DNA from 2 places in the Mycobacterium sp. ZZG genome. Region 1 is predicted to be linked to the other one. Evidence: predicted binding sites of a transcription regulator. Region 1 holds the regulator's gene; the other holds the start of a gene.
What was found. Region 1 encodes LexA, which represses DNA repair genes until DNA is damaged. Its sites were predicted from a motif close to CGAACANNTGTTCG; they were not measured.
Positions count from the first base shown of each region.

Region 2: ACXMYJ_RS20560 (HNH endonuclease signature motif containing protein) is a predicted target of LexA. The motif match lies at 3,605-3,618, and genes of this name have one in related genera.

Region 1 is NZ_JBTBFV010000021.1:59,924-73,292, reverse strand. Features, by position in the region: gene ACXMYJ_RS14210 (DUF3099 domain-containing protein) at 1-132, shown strand, start outside; gene sigB (sigma-70 family RNA polymerase sigma factor SigB) at 280-1,239, shown strand; gene ACXMYJ_RS14200 (metal-dependent transcriptional regulator) at 1,398-2,087, shown strand; gene ACXMYJ_RS14195 (DUF4192 domain-containing protein) at 2,111-3,160, opposite strand; gene ACXMYJ_RS14190 (trypsin-like serine peptidase) at 3,257-4,015, opposite strand; gene ACXMYJ_RS14185 (proteasome assembly chaperone family protein) at 4,241-5,230, shown strand; gene ACXMYJ_RS14180 (alpha/beta fold hydrolase) at 5,272-6,294, shown strand; gene ACXMYJ_RS14175 (PhzF family phenazine biosynthesis protein) at 6,330-7,016, shown strand; gene nrdR (transcriptional regulator NrdR) at 7,021-7,485, opposite strand; gene ACXMYJ_RS14165 (LysM peptidoglycan-binding domain-containing protein) at 7,663-8,133, opposite strand; gene lexA (transcriptional repressor LexA) at 8,380-9,066, shown strand; gene ACXMYJ_RS14155 (LGFP repeat-containing protein) at 9,080-11,176, opposite strand; gene ACXMYJ_RS14150 (acyl-CoA dehydrogenase family protein) at 11,349-12,524, opposite strand; gene ACXMYJ_RS14145 (molybdopterin guanine dinucleotide-containing S/N-oxide reductase) at 12,628-13,369, shown strand, end outside.
Region 2 is NZ_JBTBFV010000042.1:25-5,599, reverse strand. Features, by position in the region: gene ACXMYJ_RS20570 (alpha/beta fold hydrolase) at 1-487, shown strand, start outside; gene ACXMYJ_RS20565 (aminotransferase) at 548-3,478, shown strand; gene ACXMYJ_RS20560 (HNH endonuclease signature motif containing protein) at 3,623-5,047, shown strand; gene ACXMYJ_RS20555 (limonene-1,2-epoxide hydrolase family protein) at 5,102-5,476, shown strand.

The DNA of each region.
Region 1 (13,369 bases):
GAGCCGCGGCGCTATGACGTCCGGCAGCGGATCCCCTTGTTCCCCACCGCCGAACGACCGGCAATCGAGGATGCGGCCGGGCACGCGTCGCAACATGAGGCCGGCGATACGCGCGGCGACGTTCCCGGCTGAGCGCTTTCTGGCGTCTTTCTCAGCACATTCTCAGGTCAAGCGCTAATAGCCGCTGATCAGAAGGTGTGAAGCACAGAAAGTGCGGGAACTCTTTGCGGGCTTGGGGCGTTGTAGCTCATGAAAGTTCCACCCAATCAGGAGGCCGCCATGGCAAATGCCACCACCAGCCGCATCGACCAGGATCTGGACGCTCAGAGCCCAGCCGCCGACTTGGTGCGGGTTTACCTGAACGGCATCGGCAAGACTGCGTTGCTCAACGCCGCCGATGAGGTGGAGCTGGCCAAACGGATCGAGGCGGGCTTGTACGCGCAGCACCTGCTCGACACTCGTAAGCGCCTGGGCGAGAACCGCAAACGCGATCTGGCGGCGGTCGTGCGTGACGGAGAGGCAGCGCGCCGTCATCTCCTCGAGGCGAACCTGCGACTGGTGGTGTCGCTGGCCAAGCGCTACACCGGCCGCGGCATGCCGCTGCTCGACCTGATCCAGGAGGGCAACCTCGGGCTCATCCGCGCGATGGAGAAGTTCGACTATGCCAAGGGATTCAAGTTCTCCACCTACGCCACTTGGTGGATCCGGCAGGCGATCACCCGCGGCATGGCCGACCAGAGCCGCACCATCCGCCTGCCCGTCCACCTCGTCGAGCAGGTCAACAAGCTGGCCCGGATCAAGCGTGAGATGCACCAGAATCTCGGCCGCGAAGCCACCGACGAGGAACTGGCCGCCGAATCTGGCATCCCGGTCGAGAAGATCACCGACCTGCTGGAGCACAGCCGCGACCCGGTGAGCCTCGACATGCCCGTCGGCAGCGACGAGGAGGCGCCGCTCGGCGACTTCATCGAGGATGCCGAGGCGATGTCGGCCGAGAACGCCGTCATCTCCGAGCTGCTGCACACCGACATCCGCTATGTGCTGGCCACCCTCGACGAGCGTGAGCAGCAGGTGATCCGGCTGCGGTTCGGCCTCGACGACGGTCAACCGCGCACTTTGGATCAAATCGGCAAGCTGTTCGGACTGTCGCGCGAGCGGGTGCGGCAGATCGAGCGTGAGGTGATGGCCAAACTGCGCAACGGTGAGCGAGCCGACCGCCTGCGCTCGTACGCCAGCTGACCCCGCGGCCGCTTCCTCGAACCACACCCCCGCGAAGGCCCGTCGGAGATTCCGGCGGGCCTTCTGCATGCCCCGTGCACGTGTGGCCCGTGTCGCTCGGGGAAGAACCGCTTCCGGCCGGTAGGGCCGGTAGACTCGCTCTGAACGGAGGGTGTGCGATGAACGACCTGGTTGATACCACCGAGATGTATCTGCGGACGATCTATGACCTCGAGGAAGAGGGCGTGATACCTCTGCGCGCGCGCATCGCTGAGCGTCTCGATCAGAGCGGCCCCACCGTGAGCCAGACTGTGTCCCGCATGGAGCGCGACGGGCTGCTGCACGTCGCGGGTGACCGCCACCTGGAGTTGACCGAGAAGGGCCGCGCCCTCGCGGTCGCCGTGATGCGCAAGCACCGCCTGGCCGAGCGTCTCCTGGTCGATGTGATCGGCCTGCCCTGGGAGGAAGTCCACGCCGAGGCGTGCCGCTGGGAGCACGTGATGAGCGTGGACGTCGAGCGGCGTCTTGTTCAGGTGCTCAACAACCCCACCACTTCTCCGTTCGGCAACCCGATCCCCGGACTGTCGGAGCTCGGCGTCGGCGACGAGATCAACGAGAGCTTCGCCCTGGTGCGGCTCACCGAGCTGCCCGCCGGCATGCCGGTGGCCGTGGTCGTGCGACAGCTGACCGAACACGTTCAAGGCGACGCCGACCTGATTGCCCGCCTCAAGGACGCCGGTGTCGTCCCGAACGCCCGCGTGACGGTCGAGGTCAAGGACCACGGCGGCGTCATGATCGTCATTCCCGGTCACGAGCAGGTCGAACTGCCGCACGAGATGGCACACGCCGTCAAGGTGGAGAAGGTCTGACCAAGAGCGGCCTCGCGTACTACCTAGCCGGCCCTGCGACCGGACGACCGCCGCGGCGGCAGCCGCACGCCGAGCTGCTTCGCCAACCGGTAACCCGTCTGGGCGAGTTCCCGAATCTGTTCAGGCCGCATCCCCGACTGCAGTGCCTGATCCAGCATGCCCGCCATCCTGTGCGCCGGATCGGCCCGCAGTGCCTGGTCGAGCGAGATACCGGCCAGCGGACCGTCACCGCGTGCGTACGCCGAGAAGGCGAGCAGCACCAGGGCTTCGACCCGCCACGGCTCGGGAAGGCACCGTGCGAGCTCGGCCCACAGCGCCTCGGCGGCGCCGGCGCCGGCGCCGACCGCCAGCGCGTAGAGCGTGTCCCGCACCCGGGTGTCGGTGAGCGCCCACGCCAACCGCACCTTGTCTGCGTCGGCAAGCCGACCATCACCCTTGATCTGCTCAGCGCACGCCAACGCGTGCTCGATGTCACCGCGGGCCTCCGCCCCCGGCCGGGATGGCTCCGGCGCGCCGGCGAGTTCGATTGCGCGGCCGAGGGTCGCGGCGCGTGCGGGGTCTGCCGTCGCGACCACGGCGACCAGTTCCTCGCGGCGCCGATAGAGGCGGCGCCCGTCGAGCACCGCGGCCACGGCTGTCGGTGACGCAGTCGGGTCCTCGACAACACCAGAGTTGCCGCAGCCGTCCGCGCAGTACCACCGCGCACCCGCGGCGATCTCGGAGACGACGTGGGTGGCGATCAAATCGACACCATGGAAGTCGAGCTCACTCCCGAGTTCCTCGGACAGCGTGCGGTACCCCTCGGCGCACATCGGGCAGCACGCGCCCTCCGCGTCGACGATCACCGCCACCGCTGCGTCGGCACCCGAGGACGCCGCCAGCTCGGCCAACCGATACAGCTGGTCGGGCGGTCGCTCCCCCAGGTCGGCGCGGAGGACGGCGCCCAAATCGCCGCCGCTGATGGTGGTCAGAACGAGCGATTTCACGGGGATGAAGCCGAGGACGGCAGGCAGTGCCGCGATGAGGGCACCGGGACGGTCGAGCGAGGGATCGGGGCGAGGTGTTGAGGCCATGTGGCCAACCTCGCAACCGGCCCCGACGCCGATCGGGCGAAGACGTCCCGGCGGCACGCAACTGTGGATGAAATCGGATCTGGGGATGAATCGCGCTTAAGGGCAGCCGTCGTCGAACGGAGCGGACACCTCGTCTCCGGGCCCCCCGGCCTGCGCGCGTGCCACGAGCTCCGCGAGTCGCTGGTCGAAGGGCGGAGAGAACGACACCTCGTCGGCGCATCCACCGCCGTCCAGACCACCGATCAGACCGGTCACCGTCCCCCCGGAGATCCAGGGGGCGCCGGAGAAACCGTTGACCACCCCATCGCAGTGCAGGGTCGGGAAACCTTGCCGTTCCGGCACGGCCGGGGCCCGGCAGACCTGCGGACCACCGGCACCCGACGGATACCCGATGACCGTCACCTCCTTCCCCGGGCCGGGTGCTGCCCCGACGTCCAGTCCGTCGCCTGCCACCGACGCCAGCGGCACGCCGTCGTCGCGGCTGACCCGTGCGACCGCGTAGTCCGCGGCGGGGTCACGGCCGTCCAACCAACGGGTGTCGAAGAAGACCGCGTCGATCTGCCACCCGTCGCGCGCAGTGGGGCCCGCGCCGTAGCCCGGGACGAAAACCGCGTCGTCACCATCGGACAAGCAGTGCGCCGCGGTCAGGATCAGATCACCGGCGGGTGACCTCAGCACTGAACCCGTGCACGTGTGCAACTCCGAACCGTCGACGAACACCGCTCCCACCCGCGGATCCGGCGACACCGGTCCCGCCGACGGCCGTACGCCGGTGGACGGCCGGTACTCCGGGGCCGAGCATGAGGTGAGCAGCACCGCTGCCGCGACCACCAGCGCGGACTTCACGTCGACCATTCCTCCGATCTTCCCTCACAGGGACGTCACCGGCGTTTCCGCGACCCACACCCGGGGTAGATCGCCGGGCACCGTGCCGGAATGTCACGTCGGCGTGTTCGCGCTCGAACAAATGGGTGACGTCACGTGGCCCCGCGCGGCGGCGCCGGACACGTGCGAGACACTTGGTGTTCACGGTTCACCCGCATCACCCGTTGTGGTCACCGAGGCGAGGAGGCGAGGCAGATGGCTGACGATGAGCACGACCCCGGCCAGCAGTATCAGCCGGAGCAGACCGGCATGTACGAGCTCGAGTTCCCGTCCCCGCAGCTGTCCTCACCCGACGGTCGCGGTCCGGTGCTGATCCATGCGCTGGAAGGGTTTTCAGATGCCGGGCATGCGATCAGATTGTCTGTCCAGCACCTCAAGGACACGCTCGACACCGAACTGGTGGCGTCGTTCGCCATCGACGAACTGCTCGACTACCGGTCCCGCCGCCCGCTGATGACGTTCAAGACCGACCACTTCGCCCATTACGACGAGCCGGAACTGAATTTGTACGCGCTACACGACAGCGTCGGGACCCCGTTCCTGCTGCTCGCGGGTCTGGAACCCGATCTGCGCTGGGAACGGTTCATCACCGCGGTGCGACTGCTGTCCGAGCGACTCGGGGTGCGCAGGGTGATCGGACTGGGCTCCATCCCGATGGCGGTTCCGCACACCCGTCCGATGACGCTGACCGCGCACTCCAACGACAAGGAACTGATCGGCGAGCATCAGCCGTGGGTGGGCGAGGTCCAAGTGCCCGGAAGTGCCTCCAACCTGTTGGAGTACCGGATGGCCCAGCACGGCTACGAGGTGGTCGGGTTCACGGTGCACGTCCCGCACTACCTGGCACAGACCGACTATCCGTCGGCGGCCGAGACCCTGATCTCCGAAGTGGCAAGGAACGGCTTGCTGCAGATTCCCACCGCGAAGCTGACCCAGGCCGCCGCGGAGGTGTTCGACAAGATCAACGAGCAGGTCGCCGCGAGCGCCGAGGTCGCTCAAGTGGTGGAGGCCCTGGAGCGACAGTACGATGCCTTCGTCGCCGCTCAGGAGAACCGGTCCCTCTTGGCGCGGGACGAGGATCTGCCGAGCGGGGAGGAACTCGGTGCCGAGTTCGAGCGGTTCCTCGCTGAACAGGCCGGTGAGAAGAAGCGGAAGGACAGGGACGACCCGCGGGAGGGCCTGTAATTCCGCCTGCTGCCAGCCGTCCCGACAACGAAGTGGGCTACATGACCGACCGCAAGCCCCACCTGCGCCCGGTGCGTGAGATCACCCCGACGCTGAAGTTCTGCACGATCCACGGCTACCGGCGGGCCTTTCGAGTAGCCGGTTCCGGACCGGCGATCCTGTTGATCCACGGTATCGGCGACAACTCCACCACATGGAGCACCGTGCAGACCCAACTGGCGCAACGGTTCACCGTGATCGCCCCCGATCTCCTGGGGCACGGCAAGTCGGACAAGCCACGGGCCGACTATTCGGTCGCGGCCTATGCCAACGGCATGCGCGACCTGCTCTCCGTGCTCGACATCGACAGCGTCACGGTGATCGGGCACTCCCTCGGCGGCGGGGTGGCGATGCAGTTCGCCTACCAGTTTCCGCAGTTGGTCAACCGTCTGATACTGGTCGGCGCCGGCGGCGTGACCAAAGACGTCAACATCGCGCTGCGCATCGCCTCGATGCCGATGGGCAGCGAAGCGCTGTCCCTGTTACGTCTTCCGCTGGCGCTGCCCGTGCTCCAGGCGCTGGGCCGCGTCAGCGGGACGGTACTCGGATCCACGGGGGTGGGGCGCGACATTCCCCACATGCTGCGCATCCTGGCCGACCTGCCCGAACCGACCGCCTCATCGGCCTTCGCCCGCACGCTGAGGGCGGTGGTGGACTGGCGCGGCCAGGTGGTCACGATGCTCGACCGCTGTTATCTGACGCAATCGGTTCCCGTGCAATTGATCTGGGGTGACCTCGATGCCGTCATCCCCGTCAGTCACGCGGAGCTGGCGCACGCCGCCATGCCGGGTTCCCGGCTCGAGATCTTCCGCGGCTCAGGCCACTTCCCGTTTCACGACGACCCGGACCGCTTCGTCGAGCTCGTCGAGAAGTTCATCGACACCACCGAACCGGCCGTGTACGACCAGGAGTATCTGCGCAGCCTGCTCCGCACCGGCGTCGAGGAGGGCACCATCTCCGGCCCGGTCGACACCCGGGTGGCGGTGCTCGACGCGATGGGTGGCGACGAACGCTCGGCAACCTGACCGGTCGGCGTCGCCGAGCACGTAGCATCGGGCTCATGGCCATCGAAGTGACAGTGCTGCGCGTTTTCACCGACAAGGACGGACATTTCGGGAACCCGCTCGGTGTGGTCGACGCCGCTACCGTGGACCCGGCCGACCGGCAACGCATCGCCACCGAATTGGGATACAGCGAAACGATTTTCGTCTCGCTTCCGCGAGAGGGCACCCACAGCGCCCAAGCCCACATCCACACCCCCACCACCGAATTGCCGTTCGCCGGGCATCCGATAGTGGGTGCGTCGTGGTGGCTGAGAGACCGCGGCATGCCGATAAAGACACTCCAGGTACCGGCAGGGATCGTCCAGGTCAGCTACGGCCACGACCTGACCTCGGCTAGTGCTCGCGCGCAATGGGCTCCGGTGTTCTCGATCCACGACGTGGCCTCGCTCGAAGAGCTCGCGGCCGCCGATCCCGACGACTACGCCGACGAGTCCGAGCACTACCTGTGGACGTGGCTGGACGAGGCCGCAGGCACCATCCGCTCGCGCATGTTCGCGCCGTACCTGGGGATTCGCGAGGATGAGGCGACCGGCGCGGCTGCGGTGCGCATCACCGAGCATCTGAGCCGAGACCTGACGATCGTCCAGGGCGAGGGGTCGATCATCGAGACGAAATGGAGCCCCGAAGGCTGGGTGCAGGTCGCCGGCCGGGTGGTCGACGATGGACAGCGCCAACTGGAGTGACGCCTCAGCTCTGGGCCGTGACCTTCCGATGGGCACGCAGCGCCTGTATCTCGCGCTCGAAATCCTCGGCTGACGAGAACGAGCGGTACACCGAGGCGAATCTCAGGTAGGCCACTTCGTCGAGCTCTCGGAGCGGACCCAGGATCGCCAAGCCCACCTCATGGCTGGGCACCTCCGGCGAGCCGGTGGCCCGGACCGCGTCCTCCACCTGCTGAGCAAGATGATTCAGCGCGTCGTCGTCGACCTGCCGGCCCTGGCACGACCGCCGCACCCCGCGGATGACCTTCTCGCGACTGAACGGCTCGGTCACGCCACTGCGTTTGACCACAGCGAGTACCGCCGTCTCCACCGTGGTGAACCTGCGTCCACACTCGGGGCACGACCGGCGCCTGCGGATCGCCTGACCCTCATCGGTCTCTCGGGAATCGACGACCCGGGAATCGGGGTGCCGGCAGAAAGGACAGTGCATCACCGCTCCTTCGCCGCTCCGACAGTCAATCGCTTCGAACGCCATTGAGCGTACCTGCGTGGAACACGGGCGGCTCATGGCCGGACCCCATGGGGTGTATCTCATCGGGCCCCGTCCTCACAGAGCTCGGGCAGCACGGGCGATCAGATCCCGGCTGCGATCAGACGACGGGTGCGATCAGACGACGGGTGCGATCAGGGTCTGACCTGCGGCCAACGCCGCCGACTCGAGTTTGTTGAGCTCCCGGATCCGATCGACCACGTCGGCGACCGGGACGCCGGGAGCGACGCGCTGCGCGACCTGGTGCAGGGACTCGCCACTGTGCACCTGCACCACGGCGAGCCGTCCGGGGACCTCGGCCGTGCCGGCGGCCAGACTGCCGAACTGCCCGACCAGGCCCAGCCACAGCGTGATCGCGCCGGCGACCAGCGCCAGCAATACGGTGGTAGCCGGCGTGACCGGGCGGCGCCGGTGCGGCGCACGCGACATCAGCACGCCGGTCCCCCGGTGTCGCACCGGCGCAGCGCCGGGCCGTCGGGACGGAGACCGCCGGCCCGGCCGCGCCGGCCGGACCCGGCCCGCGGTCACCTGCAGGCGCGGTGCCCGCTCGAACTCGTTCCATGTCGCGCGGTCGTCGAGAATGGTCATCAGTTCGCCTTTCGATCCGAGAAGTGTTTCGCTCTTGTGTTCGAACGATAGTCGATCATCTGTTCGATGAATAGAACGCGTGATCGAACTGTTGCGAACGCTAACCGAAGGCACCGACACGTCCGGGTCGTTGCCTCCAGGGCATCACCGGAGAGCCTCCGCGGGATCCCGGCCTCGGCCGCCGGCATGCGACACGCCTCGAACACATGTTTGATTATCGGCCGTGACCGGGCTACATTCGGGCACATGAGCGACGACAGCAATGACAGCACCGGCGGCCGCGGCCGCGATTCGGGTCTGACCGAGCGTCAGCAAACGATCCTCGAAGTCATCCGTGCGTCCGTGACCACCCGCGGCTACCCTCCCAGCATCCGGGAGATCGGTGACGCGGTCGGATTGACGTCCACGTCGTCGGTGGCCCACCAGTTGCGCACGCTGGAGCGCAAGGGGTATCTGCGCCGCGATCCCAACCGGCCGCGGGCGGTCGACGTCCGCGGGGCCGACGACAACGCCACACCGGTCGTCGGGACGGACGTCGCCGGTTCGGATTCGCTACCCGAACCCACGTTCGTGCCTGTGCTCGGCCGCATCGCCGCCGGTGGACCGATCCTGGCCGAGGAGGCCGTCGAGGACGTCTTCCCACTGCCCCGTGAGCTGGTCGGCGAGGGTTCGCTGTTCCTGCTCAAGGTTGTCGGAGAGTCCATGATCGACGCGGCGATCTGCGATGGCGACTGGGTCGTGGTCAGACAGCAGAACGTCGCCGACAACGGCGACATCGTGGCGGCGATGATCGACGGCGAAGCCACCGTCAAGACGTTCAAACGCACCCGCGGTCAGGTCTGGCTGATGCCGCACAATCCAGCCTTCGACCCGATCCCGGGCAACGACGCCGTGGTGCTCGGCAAGGTCGTGACGGTCATCCGCAAGGTCTGACCGGTCGGACGGCCTACTCGCCGCGTACGAAGCCGTTCGTGAGCGCGATCTCCTCCGTGGCGAACCAGATCTCGACGGGGGCGTCGTGATAGTCGCCGCTGTCCGGCGTCCAGTACAGGCCAGATTTGGTGTCGGCCTTGATCGGATAGCCCTCGGGGATCTCGCCCGGGTCGTCGAAGGGCATGTGCAGTGCGGTGCCCAGCGGCAGCGGCTCGTCGACGTCGATGCGCGCGTGACGTCCGGTGTCGGCCATGGGATCGCGCGCCGGTGGTGCCGCGGCGACGTTGACAGGTTCGTCGGCAGGTGCGATGACCGGCTCACCGACCGACGCGATGAGCGGCTCGCGGTCGGCGTCCAACTCTGTCTGCTCGGCCACGATGTCGTGCGCGTCGCCACGGCCGCCGTCGACCACATCGTGCGAGGGTGCTTCGGCCTCGGGTGTCAGCACCCGTGTCGGCGCGGTGTCGACGGCGTCGGGATCCTCCTGCGCGTCGCCGGAGTCGGCGGCCGGCCCGTGCTCGTTCTGATCTTCGCCGGGTTGCGCCCCCCAGAAGCCCTGCACGTCCGACCGGAAATCCTCGCTCGACGCCGGCGCCGCCGAGCCCAGCGATCCCAGACCCTCGCGGGCGTACCGGTCCCCGAACAGTTCGTCCTCCCGGCCGTCCTCGTGGGCCTGCGCGCCGGCACCCGACGGTACCGGCTCATAGGCGTGGCCGTCCGGGGCGCCCAGACGGCCGAGCAGGTCGTCGTCGCGGCGACGACCACGGGTGCGCAGCACCGCGAAGCCGACCAGAGCGGCCAACAGCACAAGCGGGACGATGGCCAGCAGCCACCACCAGGTCCACTTCAGCCCGGAGCTCTCGCTGTTCTCCGAGGGCTGCGATGTCGGCGGCGGTGCCTGCGGGGCCTGGGCGCCGGGCACCTCCAGACCGACCAGTTGCGGAGCCAGACCGGCGGGTTCGGTGCTGAACTTCTGCGTTGTGGTATCCCACGAGATCGCGCCACCGGCGAACCGCTGGGTGATCACATCACCGGTCTGCGTCTGATCGGCGACCGGCGCGCCAAGCTCCCCGGTCGCACCGCCGAGCTTGTTCCACGCCGCGTTCATGGCGCCGCGCACGATCACCGCGCCGTGGTCGGGCGTCCAGAAGATCACCGGCTTGTCGTCCGCGGCGAAGGCGCTGATGCGACTCGCCGGCGCCAGTCCGCCGTTCTGCTCGCTGGTGATCGGGAAACCCAGATCACCTTCTGGACCGCCGACGCTCTCGTACTTCTCCAGCACCTGGCCGGTGACGACGTTGGCTCCGGTCTGCGGGCTGTAGAAGATCTTGCCGTTGACGAAGTCCTGGCCCATACCGTCGGAGCCGATCTGGTACGGCTCACCCTCGGCAGCTCCGAGCGGGCCGAGGGCGCCGCCCGCGGCGCGGCGTGCGGCGTTGATCGCCGCGACCGGGTCGTCGGCAATGACGAGGTCGCCGAGCTGGCCGGCCAGCTCGGGCGGCACCGTGGTGAACTTCTTGGCGCTGGAGTCATACGACAGCTCGCCACCGGTGAACTTCTGACTCACTACGGAACCGTTGTAGGTCTCGTCCTCGGAGGGCACGCCGAGCACGCCGGAGGAACCGCCGAGCCTGTCCCACGCGGCGTTGATCGGTCCGCGGACCACCCTCGCGCCGGTTGCCGGCGTCCAGAAGATCACCGGTTTGTCCGACGCACTGAACGTGCTGTTGCGGCTCTCGGGTGCGCGACCCGGGCCTTCGTCGATGGTCGGGAATCCCAGGTCGCTGTCGGCAGGCCCACCCAGCGACTCGTATTTCTCCAGGATGGCACCCTGCATGAAGTGCGCACCGGTGGCCGGGGTGAAGAACATCTTGCCCGCCGCGAAGTTCTGAGCGAAGCCGTCACCGGCCGGATACACGTCACCCGATTTCGGACCCAACGGCCCTGTGTCGCCACCGCCGGCCTGCCAGGCCGCGGTGATCGCATCGTTTGCTTCGGCCTCGGGTTGCGCCGCCGCGGACGGGGCCAGCAGGAGCGCGGTGGCGACCCCCAGCAGCCCGACCGTCAGACGACCGACCAAACGTAGGCGCAGCATCGGCTGCCGGCTCATTCTTCCTCCCCGCGGTCGGCGACTGGTCCTCGTGCAAGCTCCACGCAAAATTCTGAGAAAGTTACCGCGTGCGTTCACTCTGCTTCAGTGGACGTCGATAACCAAGTCACCTCGCCGAATCCAGGCCAAGAATATGCCCGTCAGCTGCGCGCTGTCGCCGATCCGGCCCCCGTCAGACGCCCAGACTGCGTCCGATGATCTCCTTCATGATCTCGGTGGTACCGCCGTAGATCGTCTGCACGCGGGCGTCCAGGTACGCGCGGGCCACGTCGTACTCACGCATGTAGCCGTAGCCGCCGTGCAGCTGCAGGCAGCGGTCGATCAGGTGGACCTGCTTCTCGGTGGAGTACCACTTGGCCATCGCGGCCTGCTCGACGGTGAGCTTGTCCTCCAGATGCAGCTTGATGAACTCGTCGACCATCATGCGCACCACGGTGGCTTCGGTGGAAAGCTCGGCAAGGAGGAAACGGCTGTTCTGCTGGCTGCCGATCGGCTTGCCGAATGCCTTGCGCTCCTTGGCGTACTGCAGCGTCACGCCGAGCACGGCCTCCATCGCGGCGGCCGCCATGATCGCGATGCTGATCCGTTCCTGCGGCAGGTTCTGCATCAGGTAGATGAAGCCCTGCCCCTCCTCGCCGAGCAGGTTCTCCGCGGGCACCTTGACGTCGGTGAACGACAACTCCGCGGTGTCCTGTGCATCCAGGCCGATCTTGTCGAGTTTGCGGCCGCGCTCGAAACCCTCCATCCCGCGCTCGACCACGAGCAGCGAAAAACCCAGGGCACCCTTGTCCGGGTCGGTCTGGGCCACCACGATGACCAGATCGGAGTGAATTCCGTTGGTGATGAACGTCTTGGCGCCGTTGAGGATGTAATGATCACCGTCTTTGACCGCGCGGGTCTTGATGCCCTGCAGATCGCTGCCGGTACCCGGTTCGGTCATGGCGATGGCAGAGATGAACTCGCCGCTGCAGAACTTCGGCAGCCACCGCTGCTTCTGCTCCTCGGTGGCAAGTCTGATCAGATACGGCGCCACCACGTCGTTGTGCAGGCTGAAGCCCAGACCGCTGTAGCGGCCCGCGGTGATCTCCTCGGTGATGATCGTGTTGTAGCGGAAGTCGTCGACGCCGCCGCCGCCGTACTCCTCGGGCACCGCCATACCGAGGAAGCCCTGCTTGCCCGCCTCCAGCCACACGTCCCGGTCGACGAGCTTGTTCTTCTCCCACTCCTCGTGCTGTGGCGCGACGTGCCGTTCGAGGAAGGTGCGGAACGACTCCCTGAACATTTCGTGTTCGGGCTCGAACAGCGTGCGCTGGTAGGCGATGACTGGCGTGGCTTCGGGTGCGCCCATGACAACGTCTCCGTCGGGGTCGGTGCGGACAGTTGCCGCCAAGGTACCCCATCCAACCGGATGGTTGGTCGGACCTGCTGGCCGCGCGGCGCGGCCTAGACTCATGGCCGTGGCCGCAGCTCAGACCAGCCTCACTCATTGGGGAGCATTCCGGGCCACCGTGGCCGACGGCGACATCGCATCGGTGGCACCGCTTCCCGGTGACCGCGATCCTTCACCGGCCCTGGGCAACCTGCCGGGCTCGATCCGGCACGCCTCCCGAGTCACCGCCCCGGCGATACGGCGCGGATGGCTCGACAACGGACCCGGTCCGAGTTCGCGCCGCGGCGCCGACGAGTTCGTCGCGGTGTCATGGGAGGAGCTCACCGAGCGTCTGGCCGATGAACTGCGCCGGATCGTCGACACCCACAGCAATGAGGCGATCTATGGCGGTTCCTACGGCTGGTCCAGCGCCGGGCGCTTTCATCACGCCCAGAGCCAGGTTCATCGATTCCTGAACTGCATTGGCGGATACACCTTTTCACGCCACTCCTACAGCCTGGGAGCGACGGGGGTGATCATGCCCCGCGTGGTCGGCACCCACGACGACCTGTTCAAGCGCTCCAGCCAGTGGGACGTCATCGTCGAACACACCGATCTGCTGGTGTGTTTCGGCGGGATAGCGCTGAAGAACACCGGCGTCAATCACGGCGGCACCACCGAACACCCGGCCCGCGAGGCACTGAACCGGTTCCGGGACCGCGGCGGGCGCCTCGTGTCGTTCTCGCCGTTGCGTGACGACGTCGACGGCGAATGCCAGTGGTACGCACCGGTTCCGGGTACCGACGTCGCGATCATGCTGGCAC
Region 2 (5,575 bases), on a different contig from region 1:
CGGGCGCGTGGCGCGGTTGATCCTCGTCGATGTGGTGCCGCGCTACGAGAAGGAAGGCAGCGCCCGCATCCGCGATTTCATGTTCAGTCACGTTCACGGCTTCGACTCACTGGAGCAGGCCGCCGACGCGGTGGCCGCGTATCTGCCGCACCGGACGAAACCCCGCAGCCCCGAAGGGCTCAGGAAGAATCTGCGGCGCCACAACGGCCGGTGGTACTGGCATTGGGATCCGGCGTTTCTGACCAAGCCGAACGAGGACCCGTTCGTGCGGGTCGAGCTGCTCGAGCAGGCGGCGATCGAGTTAACGATCCCGATCCTGCTGGTGCGCGGGAAACTGTCCGATGTGGTGAGCGAGGAAGCGGTGCACGACTTCCTGGCGAAGGTCCCGGGTGCCGAGTTCGTCGAGCTCTCCGGTGCCGGACACACCGCGGCCGGGGACGACAACGACGCGTTCTCGGACGTCGTCACCGAGTTCGTGTTGCGATGAGCGCTCGCGCGAAGAGCAGAGTGGCCCGATGAGCGCTCGCGCGAAGAGCGGAGTGGCCCGATGAGCGCTCGGGGCTTCAACTTTCTGGAGCAGCCTGAGCTGCCCGCCCCGCAGGTGAGTGAGGCCCAGGCAGCCGACATCCTGTCCACGCACTACGGCATCACCGCGCGTGTGGAGTCGCTGGGCAGCCAACAGGACAAGAATTTCACCGTCCACGCCGACGACAGTCAGATCGTGGGCGTCCTCAAGATCGCCAATCCGGCGTTCACAGCCGAGGAACTGGCCGCACAGGACGAAGCCGCGCAGCTGATCGCGGAGGCCGAACCGGCGCTGCGGGTGTCGGTTCCGTTGGAGAACAAGGCCGGGCAGAAGTGCACGGCCGTCGAGGATTTGGCAGACGGCACCGCGTATGTGCGGCTGCTGCGCTACCTGCCGGGCGGGACGTTGCTACAGTCCGGGTACCTGAGCCCGGAGGCGGTCGCCGGTCTCGGCGACGTCGCCGGGCGCGTGAGCCGGGCCCTGGCGCAGTTCACCCATCCCGGACTGGACCGGATCCTGCAGTGGGACCTGCGATTCGGCATGGATGTGGTGGAGACGCTGAGCTCGCATGTCGCCGACGCGCCGCTGCGGGACCGGCTGCTGGCAGCGGCGCGGGAGGCGTGGGCGCGAATCACCCCGCTCGATGAGAAGCTGCCGCGCCAGGCCGCCCACATCGACCTGACCGACGCGAACGTGGTGGTGTCCCGCGAGGGCGCCCGTGTGCGCCCCGACGGAGTCATCGACTTCGGCGACCTGTCCCACACCTGGGCGGTCTCCGAGCTCGCCATCACCGCCTCGTCGGTACTGGGACATGTTGGTGCCCAAGTTGTTTCTGTACTCCCGGCGATCAGGGCCTTCCACGCCGTACGTCCGCTGTCGGCGGCCGAGGCCGACGCGCTCTGGCCGCTGATCGTGTTGCGGACCGCGGTGCTGATCGTGAGCGGAGCACAGCAGGCAGCGCTCGACCCGGACAACGACTACATCACCGCGCAGTCCGACGGCGAGCGTCGCATGTTCGAGGTGGCCACCTCCGTCCCGGTCGACGTGATGACCGCGCAGATCAAGGCCGACCTGGGATTGGCCGAGACGCGTCCCCCGGTGGCGGTCCAGGCGCAGCTCATCGGCGTGGACCGGTCGGCGGCCGTGAGCCTCGACCTGTCAACGACGTCGGATCTGTACGACGACGCGTTCGACTCGGCTGGATCGCTCCGACCCGGCACGGACGAGGACGCCGCACAGGCCGCCCTGGACCGGGGCGCCGCGGTTGTGGTGACCCGCTTCGGCGAGGCGATGCTGTGCCGGGCGCCGAGACTGAGCCAGGACAGCCCGGAGGTGGTGGCCACCGGCGTCAGCGTGTGGACTGCCGCCGACACGCCGATCGCAGCACCGTGGGACGGCGAGGCGCTGCACGACAGCACCGGATCGATCACGTTGCGCGGCAAGGATTTCGAGGTGACACTGGTCGGCGTGACTCCTGGGCCCACCGGGGCCGTCACCGCCGGGGAGCTCGTGGGCACCTCGCGTGCGCGCGACCGGTTCGAGGTCAGTGTGCGCCCGGCCGGTGCACCGGCGGCCCCTGCGTTCGTGCGCGCCGAGCTCGCTGCGGGGTGGCTGGCCCACTCCCGGGATCCGCGACCGCTACTCGGCCTCGCACCCCTGCCAGGCCGCGCCGCCGCGGACCTGCTGTCCCGCAGGGACGCGAGTTTCGCTCCGGTTCAAGAGTTCTACTACCGCACACCGCCGCAGATCGAGCGGGGCCGTCGGCACTATTTGATGTCTACCGCCGGCCGTAGTTATCTCGACATGGTCAACAACGTGACCGTCCTGGGCCACGCACATCCGCGGATCGCAGATGCCGCCACCCGCCAGTTGCGCAAGCTGAACACGAATTCACGGTTCAACTACGAGGCTGTTGTCGAGTTCAGTGAGCGGCTGGCCGCGCTGCTGCCCGACCCGCTGGACACGGTGTTCCTGGTCAATTCGGGTTCGGAGGCCAGCGATCTCGCGATCAGGCTGGCGACGGCAGCGACGGGCCGTCGCGACGTGGTCGCGGTCCGCGAGGCCTATCACGGCTGGACATTCGGCACCGACGCGGTGTCGACGTCTACCGCTGACAACCCGAATGCGCTTGCGACCCGGCCGGATTGGGTGCACACCGTGGAATCGCCGAACAGCTTCCGCGGCAAGTTCCGCGGCACTGAGGCTTTCCGCTACACCGACGAGGCGGTGGCTCAGATCGAAGACCTCATCGCATCGGGGCGCGCGCCGGCGGCGTTCATCTGCGAGAGCGTATACGGCAACGCCGGCGGCATGGCGCTGCCGGACGGTTACCTGCAGCAGGTGTACGCCGCGGTGCGGGCCGGTGGCGGGCTGGCGATCTCCGACGAGGTGCAGGTCGGCTACGGCCGGCTGGGCAACTGGTTCTGGGGCTTCGAACAACAGGACGCAGTGCCCGACATCGTTGCGGTGGCCAAGGCGACCGGCAACGGGTATCCGCTCGGCGCGGTGATCACCAGTCGCGCTGTCGCCGACGCGTTCTCCAGCCAGGGCTACTTCTTCTCGTCGACGGGCGGCAGTCCGCTGTCGTGCGCGATCGGTCTGACCGTCTTGAACGTGTTGCGCGACGAGGGTTTACAGGACAACGCCCGCCGCGTCGGCGAACACCTCAAAGCCCGGCTGGAGGCGCTGCGCGATCGTCACCCGATCGTCGGCACCGTGCATGGGTTCGGGCTGTACCTAGGCGTCGAGATGATCCGGGATGAGCAGTCGCTGGCGCCGGCGACCGAGGAGACCGCAGCGATCTGCGACCGGATGCTCGATCTCGGCGTGGTGATTCAGCCCACCGGGGACCACCAGAACATCCTCAAGACCAAGCCGCCGCTCTGCATCGACGTCGAAGCCGCCGACTTCTACGTCGACACCCTGGATCGGGTGCTGACCGAGGGCTGGTAGCACCCACCGGCAATGGCGCCGAAGCCGGCCCGATGAGCATCAGAGTTGAGCCTCAGAATTTTCTTTGGTCACTGTGGTTTCGTGTGTCACTTGCGTTGTGCGCGGGCGGGTTTGTTGTCGGACCCTCGAACTAATGTTCGATATATGGAGTTGGTGTCCGAGGCGGTGGAGGCGATCGTCGAGCAGATCGCCGTGCTGTCCAAAGCCGCCGACGAGCTCTCCCACCGCGAGCTGATTGGCCTGCTGACCGAGTTGACCAGGGTGCTGCGGTCGGTCCCGGCACTGGAGCACAAGGTGCTGGCGCGGCTGACAGACGAAACCGAACCGTCCCGGGTGGGCGCGGCGAGCTGGAAAGAGATGCTGACCACGACCCTGCGGGTCAGTGGTGCTGAGGCGGCGCGCCGGCTCGCCCGCGCCAAGACGTTGGGGCCGCGCCGAGCCATGACCGGACAACCGTTGCCGCCGCTGTGGGAGGCCACCGCCGCCGCCCAGGCTCGAGGGTTGCTCGATGAGGAGCATGTCGCGGTGATCGCGAAGTTCCACCGTAAGCTGCCGTCCTGGGTTGACGTCGGCACCCGCGCCGAGGCCGACCGGCACCTGGCGTGGGCCGGGGCGGGATTGGATCCGGAGAACCTGACCGAAGCCGCGCGGGTGCTGTTGACGATGATCGACCAGGACGGCGCCGAACCCTCCGACAAGGAGTTGGCCGAAAAGTGTGGCATCACGATCAGCAAGCAGCGTCCCGACGGCACGGCCAAGATCTCCGGGGTGCTCAGCCCCGAAGCGCTGGCGATCTGGCAGGCGATCTTCGCCAAAGAAGCCGCCCCAGGCGCCAATCTCCCCGACGACCCCGCGGCAGGTAACAACCCGCCACCCGCCGAGCAGGCATCAGGCGGAGATACCGGGGCGGCGCCGGGCGCTGATCGGCACGCTGAGCCCGACCGCGATGACGGTGGGCGCGATACCCGCACCCAGGCCCAACGCAACCATGATGCGTTGCTGGCCGTGGGACGCAGGCTGCTCGAATCCGGCCAACTGGGCAGCCACAACGGCCTCCCGGTGACGGTGATCGTCTCGACCAGCTTGCAGGAGCTGGAAAAGGGGGCCGGGGTGGCGGTCACCGGCGGCGGATCATTGCTACCGATGCCCGACCTGATCCGGATGGCCGCCCAGGCCCACCACTACCTGTACGTCTTTGACGAGCACACCGGTCAAAGCCTGTATCTGGGTCGGGCCAAACGGTTCGCCAACGCCGCCCAGCGGCTGGTCCTGCATGCCCGCGACCGGGGCTGCACCCGGCCCGGCTGCACCGTTCCCGGCTCGTGGGCCCAGGTCCACCACGCCGTCACCGGCTGGAAAGACGACGGACAGACCAACATCGACGATCTGACCTTCGCCTGCGGACCGCACAACCGCATGATCGAGAACACCGGCTGGACCACCACCAAAAACGCCAAGAACCAGACCGAATGGCACCCACCACCCGAACTCGAGGCCGGCCAACACCGCATCAACGGCTACCACCACCCCGAACGCTACCTACTCCCCGAAAACGACCAAGGCCCGTAACGCCGCCGCATGAGAGGGGTTGCTTTATGCGCCGTCGCTGGGTTTCATCACACGATGACACGCACCCCCAACGACCTGGTGACCGAGTTCTGCGCCAAGTGGGCCGACCCCGATCCCGAGGAATTGGCCGCCTACTTCACCGAAGACGGTGTCTACCACAATATCCCGATGGATCCGGCGGTCGGGCGCGATGCCATCAAGACGTTCATCGCCGAGTTCACCGGCATGGTGGACGGCATCGATTTCCAGGTGCACCGTCAGGTCTGTTCGGGCGGACTGGTGTTGAACGAACGAATCGACGTGATGCGCTTCAAGGACGGCCGGGAACTGCCGCTGCCGGTGGCCGGCGTGTTCGAGATCGTCGGCGGCCGGATCGCGTCCTGGCGCGACTATTTCGACATGGCGACGGTGACCTCCGCCTGGAGCTAGGAGTCTGCTGAATTAATCCGGCGTGGTGGCGGGGTTTGTGGCTGGGTTCTCGAGATGATTAATGGATGCAGGGGCATTCTGAGGATCAGCGTGAGCTGT